One region of the Variovorax sp. dw_954 genome, then DNA from elsewhere that is predicted to be linked to it. Evidence: predicted binding sites of a transcription regulator. Region 1 holds the regulator's gene; the other holds the start of a gene.

Region 1 (4,240 bases):
GGTCTTGCCATGGAGATCATTGCCGAAGCGCTCGAATATCTTGCGCACGAGGACGTGCTTCTGCGCGTCGTTGACCGCCTCGACCGATTCCAGCACCTGCAGCCGCTGCCCGTATTCACCCGCGGAGCGCATCAGCGCCTGCACGTCCTTCGGAAAGCAACTGCCGCCGTAACCGGTGCCCGCGTACAGGAAGCTGTAGCCGATGCGCGGGTCGGAGCCGATGCCCTGGCGCACCATCTCGATGTCGGCGCCCACCTTGTCGGCCAGGTTGGCCAGCTCGTTCATGAAGCTGATGCGCGTGGCCAGCATCGCGTTGGCCGCGTACTTGGTGAACTCGGCGGACTTCACGTTCATCACGCGCATGCGCTCGTGGTTGCGGTTGAAGGGCGCGTACAGCTTGCGCATGGCGGCGAGCGCGTCTCGGCCATCGTCGTTGTCATCCACGCCCAGCACGATGCGGTCGGGGCGCATGAAATCCTCGACGGCCGCGCCTTCCTTCAGGAACTCAGGGTTGCTGACGACGGCAAAGCGCTGGTCGGCCATGCCGCGCTTCGTAAGTTCGTCGCGGATGGCCGCGCCGACTTTCTCCGCGGTGCCCACGGGCACGGTCGACTTGTCGACAATGACCTTGAAGGCGTTCATGCTGCGCCCGATGCTGCGCGCCGCGGCCAGCACATATTTCAGGTCGGCGCTGCCATCTTCGTCGGGCGGCGTGCCGACCGCGATGAACTGCACGTCGCCATGCGCCACGGCCGCCTCGACGTCGGTCGAGAAGGTCAGGCGTTTGGCGGCCACGTTCGAGTGCACGAGGTCGGCCAGGCCGGCCTCGTAGATGGGGATGCCGCCGCTGTTGAGCGTCTGGATCTTGACCGGGTCGAGGTCGAGGCAGAAAACGTGGTTGCCGAGGTCGGCCAGGCAGACGCCAGTGACGAGCCCGACATAGCCGGTGCCGATGATGGTGATGTTCATGGATGCGAAATCAAATCGACCTGCGGCAATAGGCAGCACGCCGAAGCAAGCGATGGGTTTTCAGGCACTCACCGAACTGGGTCTTGGACCAGTTCGCGGAGTTCCTATGGGCGACTTGAAACAAGTCCGGGCCGCCGGGACAAGATTGCGTGTGGTTGGAGGCGTAGCGCCCATCCGCGCAGTGACTACCGAGTTATAGCGGTCGCTAACAATTATGTCTAAATGTATTGTAGCGGCACAGCGCGTGCCGGCCCGCGCATCCCCTGTGAGCGACATGAAAGCTGCAAACGCAACCAAGCCACAACTTGACGAAAGTTAGCGACTTTTGCGGAGGCCTAAGCGGTTGCAACATTGCACTGCAACGCTGGGACGCACTACAAAGCCTTGCGTAAATTCGCCGGCGCGATCCGCAGTGCTTCGCGGTACTTCGCCACCGTCCGCCGCGCGCACTCGATCCCCTGCTCCTTGAGCATGTCCGAGATCTGGCTGTCCGACAGCGGCTTCTTGATGTTCTCGCTCGTCACGAACTGCTTGATCAGCGCCCGCACCGCCGTGCTGGACGCATTCCCGCCGGTCTCCGTACCCAGCGCCGACCCGAAGAAGTACTTGAGTTCCACCGTGCCGTAGGGCGTCGACATGTACTTCGCGGTCGTCACGCGGCTGATCGTCGACTCGTGCAGCCCGAGTTCGTCGGCAATCTCGCGCAACACCAGTGGCCGCATTGCCAGTTCGCCGTGCACGAAGAAGTTCTTCTGCCGCTCGACGATGGCGTTGCTTACGCGCAGGATCGTGTCGAATCGCTGCTGTATGTTCTTGATGAACCAGCGTGCCTCCTGCAGCCGCTGCGACAGCGCCTGGCTGCCCTCGCCCTTGTGCGCCTTCAGCGCACCGGCGTAGATGTCGTGCACGCGCAGGCGCGGCATGACGTCGGGGTTGAGCATGACGCGGAACCTGAGCGTGGCGCCGCGACCGGTGCGCGTGACGATCACGTCGGGCACGACCACGTTGCGCTCCACGTCGACGAAGCGGCGGCCCGGCTTGGGCTCCAGCCGCGCGATGAGCTGCATCGCCGCGCGCACCAGTTCCTCGTTGCTCTTGGTGAGCGTGGCCAGGCGCTTGAAGTCGCGGCGGGCCAGCAGGTCCATCGGCAATTTGCAGATGGCGATGGCGACCTTGCGCACCTGCTCCTCGTCCTCGGCTTCATCGGCACGCGCCAGCGCGCGCAACTGGATCGCCAGGCATTCGCCCAGGTCGCGCGCACCCACGCCGACCGGCTCCAGGCTCTGCAGCAGGCCCAGCGCCATCTGGAAGCGATGCACCAGTTCGTCGAACTCGTCGTTGTCGTTGCCGGCCAGGCCCGAGGCCAGCGCAGGCAGCGAGTCCTCCAGGTAGCCGTCGTCGTTGAGCGACTCGATCAGGAAACTCAGCGCGGCGCGGTCGGTCTCGTCGAGGCGCAGGCCCAGGGCCTGGCGGTGCAGGAAGGCCTGCAGCGACTCCTGGCTGCGCGCCAGCTCGGTGGCGTCGGCGCGCTCGTCGCCGCCCAGGTTGTTGGCGCGCGCGGGGGCGTCGCCGCCCCATTCGCTGTCGTCGGGCACCATGTCGACAGTGCCGTCGCCGCCCCAGTCGGGCTCGCTGTCGGAGACGCCGTCCGCGGTCGCATCGGCGGTGGCGGAATCCGCCTCGCTCGACGCGGTGGCGGAGGCAGGGCCGTCCGCGCCGTTGGCGATCGGTGGGGTGGCGAAGTCGTCGTCACGCGGCGGCGGCGCGTCGGCGGCTTCGAGGCCGAACTCCTCGCGCACAGCCTCCTCCGCGGTGCGTTCGAGGAACGGGTTGTCGTCGAGCATCTGCTCGACTTCCTGGCTCAGTTCCAGCGTCGACAGTTGCAGCAGCCGGATCGACTGCTGCAATTGGGGCGTCAGTGCCAGGTGCTGCGATACGCGCAGCGACAGGCCTTGCTTCATGCCGAAGGCCCCTACATTCTGAAATGCTCGCCGAGGTACACCCTGCGTACCTCCGCGTTGTCGACGATCTCCGAAGGCGTGCCTTGTGCCAGCACTTGCCCGTCGCTGATGATGAAAGCGTGATCGCAGATGCCCAGCGTCTCCCGCACGTTGTGATCCGTGATGAGCACGCCGATGCCGCGCCCCTTCAGGAAGCTGATGATCCGCTGGATCTCGATCACGGCGATCGGGTCGATCCCCGCGAAGGGCTCGTCCAGCAGGATGAAGCGCGGCTGCGTGGCCAGCGCCCGCGCGATTTCCACGCGCCTGCGCTCGCCGCCCGACAGTGACAGTGCCGGGGAATCGCGCAGATGTTCGACGCGCAGGTCGCTCAGGAGCTCGGTCAGGCGCTCCTCGATGCGCGCCTTGCCGAGCGGCACCCGCTTGCCGTTGGCATTGGTCTCGAATTGCAGCTCCAGCACGGCGCGCACGTTCTGCTCGACCGTGAGCTTGCGGAAGATCGAAGCTTCCTGCGGCAGGTAGCTCAGGCCCATGCGCGCGCGGCGGTGGATCGGCATGTGCGCGATCGGCTCGCCGTCGATGGTGATGTCGCCGGCATCGGCCCGGACCAGCCCGACGATCATGTAGAAGGACGTGGTCTTGCCGGCGCCGTTGGGGCCCAGCAAGCCGACCACTTCGCCCTTCTGCACGCCGAGCGACACGTCCTTGACCACCATGCGGCTGCCGTAGGACTTCTGCAGGCCGCGCGCGTCGAGGCGGCTGCCGTTGCCGGGGACCGCCGTGACGGCGCCCCCACCCGACCCGAGCAAGGGCTCGCCGCCTGTGTCGATCAGGGCGTTGTCGTTGCGCATCACGGGGGCGCTTCCCCACCGAGCGTGGTGGTGGAGCGCAGGCCGGCGCCCGGGGCCGGCGCTGGCGCCGGAGGCGCGGAACCAGCCCGGGGACTGCCCGGCAATGCATTGACCGGCGGGCGCGGCGTGAGCACGGCACGCACGCGCGCGCCCTGCGTGCCGGACGACACGGCGGCGTCCGGCGGCACGGTCGAGCCGTTGACGGTGAAGGTGTCGTTGCTCTGGTCGTAGACGATCAGCGGGCCGCTGCTTTCGTCGTTGACCTTGCTGCCGATCAGGCGGCGCATCACGGCATGGCCGATGAACTTGACGTTGTCGGCGCGGCTGTCGTACTCGATGCGGTCGGACTCGCCTTCGATCCACTCGTCGCCGCCGGGTGCATCGCGCTTCTGCTTGTAGTAGGCCAGCTTGCCGGGCGCGGCGGTGACCACGCCGTACTGGTAGCCCTCCGGGTCCTGC
Region 2 (4,240 bases), on a different contig from region 1:
ATTCCTGCAGGGGGTGCATTTCCTCGATCGAACTGCGCAGCGCCGCCTGCGGCTGCGTGGCCAGCACGGCCGGTGCACCGCCTGTGTGATCGGCATCGCGATGGCTCAGCACCACCGTGTCGAGGCGCACGTCCAGGGCCCGCAGCAAGGGCACCAGCACCCGCTGGCCGGCGTCGCTCTCCAGGCTGTAGCGGGGGCCGGTGTCGTACAGCAGGGCATGGTGCGCGGTGCGCACCAGCACGGCGTTGCCCTGGCCGATGTCCGCCGCCAACAGGTCGAACTCGCCAGGCTCGGGACGTCCCGGCTGCCAGAGCAAGGCCGACAACAGCAGCGGCAGTCCGAGCGCACGCATCGCCAATGGCAGCCGCATGGCCAACAGCACCCCGCCCGCAACCCCGCAGAGCGCCAGCCATGCGGGCGGCGCCCCGGTGGAAACGGTGGCCAGCGGCCAAGCTGCCAGCCATTGCAGGAAGTCGCCCAGGCCCTGCACGGTCCAGGCGGCGACATCCCACAAAGGTGGGATGGCCACGCCCAGCATCGCCAGCGGCGTCACCACCAGCGTCACCCATGGGATCGCGAAGGTGTTGGCCAGCAGCCCGACCAGCGAGACTTGCTGGAACAGCAGCAAGGTCAGCGGCGCCAGCGCGAGCGTGACCACCCATTGCTCGCGCAGCATGCGCAGTAGGCGCGCCACGAAGCTCGTCCTGCCGGCCGGCGACTCACCCGCATCGGTCGCGAACAGCACCCCCACCGCGACGAAGCTGAGCCAGAAGCCGGCCTGCGTCAAGGCCCAGGGGTCGAGCGCGACCACCACCGCGCAGGTGCAGAGCCACAGGTTCGGCGCCGGCCACCGCCGGCCGGTGAGGCGCAGCAGCGCCAGCGTCGCCAGCATGCTCACCGTGCGTTGCGACGGCACGCCCCAGCCGCTGAACAGCGCATACAGCGCGGCCAGCAGCACGCCGCCGACCAGCGCAACCTGCGGCGCGGGCCATAGCAGCATGCAGCGCGTGCTGCGCCGCCACAGCGCTCCCACCAGCGCCGCGGCCAGCCAGGCGAACATGGTGATGTGGAGTCCCGAGATGCTCATCAAGTGCGCCACGCCCGTCGCGCGGAAGATGTCCCAGTCGGCGCGGTCGATCGCGCTCTGGTCGCCGGTGATGAGCGCGGCGATGACGCCGGCCGATCGCTTGTCGGCCACCCGCTCGAAGACCGCGTCGCGCACCCACTCGCGGGCGCGTTCTACCGGGTGCTGCCACGTCATGCCCAGGCGCATGGGCGGCGCGTCGTTGCTGCCGGCACGCACATAGCCGGCGGCGCGAACGCCCTGCTCCCACATCAGCAACTCGTAGTCGAAGCCGTGCGGGTTGAGGTTGCCGTGCGGTGCACGCAGTCGAACCGTCATGCGCCAGCGTTCGCCCGCGTGCAGTTCAGCCGGCATCGAGGGCGCCGGGGCCTGGTTCTCGTCTCGCACGGGCCGGCCCCACAGGCCCGTGTTCTCGGCGTACCAGCCGAGCGCAAGTTTCGTGGGCCATCCAGCAGGCCCGGTCGAAGGCGCCTCCCTGCCCACCCAGCGTGCCGATTCGACATCGAGCCGAAAACGCAAGGCGCCCTCGCCCCGCTGCGGCATCTGCGCGACGACCCCGACCACTTCCACGTCGCGCCCCTCGATGTCCGGATCCAGCGCCCCATCGGCATACAGCACGGCTCGCGTACCGGCCAGGCCAAAGGCCAGGGCGGCCCCCAAGAGCAGCGCGAGCAGCCCGGTCGCACGGGCACCCCGATGGCGCAGGCGTTGCAAGACCCACAAGGCAAACAACGCTGCCAATGCCATCGCCGCATAAACCGCGAGCGCCCACAGTTCCCGCTGCTGCAGTTGCAGCGCGGCGCCCAGCACCGACCCGGCCATCGCGGCAAAGGCCCACGGGCGGCGCTGGCCGGTGTCTTGTTCCTCCCCGACGGCCTCCATCAACGTCTCTTCCGCCCCACGTTTCCCACTCCGTCCCTTCGCGCTTTGGCGCGTTAATTGCTTGCTTGTGGGCTAGTATGCGTGCGCCACTGGCGCCCCTTCACGACACTTCAAAACATGTCCATTCACGCCGCGCTCCACCACGTCACCCACTACAAATACGACCGCCCCGTGCAATTGGGGCCGCAGGTTGTGCGACTGCGGCCCGCGCCGCATTGCCGCAGCAACGTCATCTCGTATTCGCTGCAAGTCGAGCCAGCCGATCATTTCGTCAACTGGATGCAGGACCCGTTCGCCAACTACCAGGCACGGCTGGTCTTCCCGGAAAAGACGCGCGAGTTCAAGGTTACCGTCGACCTCGTCGTCGAGATGGCGGTCTACAACCCGTTCGACTTCTTTCTGGAGCCGCAAGCGGAAAACTTCCCGTTCAAGTACACGGAATCGCAGGCAGAAGAGCTCGCGCCTTACCTCGTCAAGGACGAACCCACGCCGCTGTTCAAGGCCTACCTCGCCAAGGTCGACCGCAAGGAACAGCGCACCATCGACTTCCTGGTCGGCATCAACCAGCAGGTCCAGAAGGACATCAACTACCTGATCCGCATGGAGCCCGGCGTGCAGACGCCGGAAGAAACGCTGACCAATGCCAGCGGCTCCTGCCGCGACTCCGGCTGGCTGCTGGTGCAACTGTTGCGCCATTGCGGCCTGGCCGCGCGCTTCGTCTCCGGCTACCTGATCCAGCTCACGCCGGACGTGAAGGCGCTCGACGGCCCCAGCGGCACCACCGTCGACTTCACCGATCTGCACGCCTGGTGCGAAGTATTCCTGCCGGGCGCCGGCTGGATCGGCCTCGACGCCACCTCCGGCCTGCTGGCCGGCGAAGGCCACATCCCTCTCGCCTGCACGCCCACACCATCGAGCGCCGCGCCCATCGAAGGCGTGGTCGACGATGCCGAGGTCGACTTCGGCCACGAGATGAAGGTCACGCGCATCTACGAATCGCCGCGCGTCACCCTGCCCTACACCGACGAGCAATGGGCCGATGTGCTCAAGCTCGGCGAGGCGGTCGACAAGCGCCTGGTCGACGGCGACGTGCGCCTGACCATGGGCGGCGAGCCCACCTACGTGGCCACCAGCGACCGCGACGCGCCCGAGTGGAACACCGACGCGCTCGGCCCCACGAAGCGCGGCTATGCCACCGAACTCGTGCACAAGCTGCGCGCCGAATACGGCGACGGCGGCTTCCTGCACTTCGGCCAGGGCAAGTGGTACCCGGGCGAGCAATTGCCGCGCTGGGCCCTGTCGATCTTCTGGCGCACCGACGGCCAGCGCCTGTGGCACGACCCCGAACTGTTCGCCGACGAGCGCGTGCCCACGCACTACACCAGCGAAGACGCACGCCGCTTCACCACCGTGCTGGCCCACAAGCTGGGCCTGACCGAGCGCTTCATCCAGCCCGGCTACGAAGACGTCTACTACTACCTCTGGCGCGAACGTCGCCTGCCGGTCAACGTCGACGTGTTCGAGTCCAAGCTCGAAGACGAGATGGAACGCGTGCGCCTGCGCCGCGTGTTCACGCAGAAGCTCGACGCGGTCATCGGCTACATGCTGCCGATCGAACCAGCCAGCGCGGAAAGCGATGCACCGCCGCTCGAAGGCCCCGGCTGGAAGACCGGCCCCTGGTTCCTGCGCGACGACCGCCTGTTCCTCATTCCGGGCGACTCGCCGATGGGCTACCGCCTGCCGCTCGATTCGCAACCGTGGGCGAGCAAGGGCGACTACCCCTACCTGGTCGACCGCGACCCGACCGCACCCCGCGCCGCATTGCCGACGGCGGCCCAGTACCAGGCACGCTATGCCGCCACCGCGACCGCACCCGCGAGCGGCGCAGGCCTCGGCACGGCATACGCATCCGCCAATGGGGCAGGCCGCGGCACGGCCTATGCACCGGCCACCACGCCCGGCAGTGGAACCGGCGACCTGGCGTCCGTTCCTTATGCCTTCGGCACGCCGCCCGCAGCGGGCACGGCACTGAAGATGCAGGGCTCCGGCAAGCCCTCGCCCTTCGATGCCAGCATCGCGGACGGAACCCGCCAGCCACGTCGAGGCGAGTCGGCCCACTGGGTCACGCGCACCGCACTGTGCGTGGAAGTTCGCGACCCGCGCCGCGCCAACGGCCCGGCTGCGGAAAAGGTCGGCGCTGCCTCCGGCGTGCTCTACATCTTCATGCCGCCGCTGGCCCGCCTGGAGGACTACCTCGACCTGGTCGCGGCCGTC

What was found. The regulator sigma-54, encoded in region 1, starts transcription at its own class of promoters, with help from an activator protein. The targets are predictions, from matches to a motif close to TGGCANGNAANCTGCTTT.
Region 2: the regulator sigma-54 is predicted to act here: its motif matches at 2,013-2,030, upstream of HB681_RS04370 (transglutaminase family protein).

What each region holds. Positions count from the first base shown of each region.
Region 1 is NZ_JAAVVD010000010.1:48,833-53,072, forward strand. Features, by position in the region: gene HB681_RS16995 (UDP-glucose/GDP-mannose dehydrogenase family protein) at 1-969, opposite strand, end outside; gene HB681_RS17000 (RNA polymerase factor sigma-54) at 1,344-2,930, opposite strand; gene lptB (LPS export ABC transporter ATP-binding protein) at 2,942-3,784, opposite strand; gene lptA (lipopolysaccharide transport periplasmic protein LptA) at 3,781-4,240, opposite strand, start outside.
Region 2 is NZ_JAAVVD010000002.1:260,756-264,995, reverse strand. Features, by position in the region: gene HB681_RS04375 (DNA internalization-related competence protein ComEC/Rec2) at 1-1,966, opposite strand, end outside; gene HB681_RS04370 (transglutaminase family protein) at 2,084-4,240, shown strand, end outside.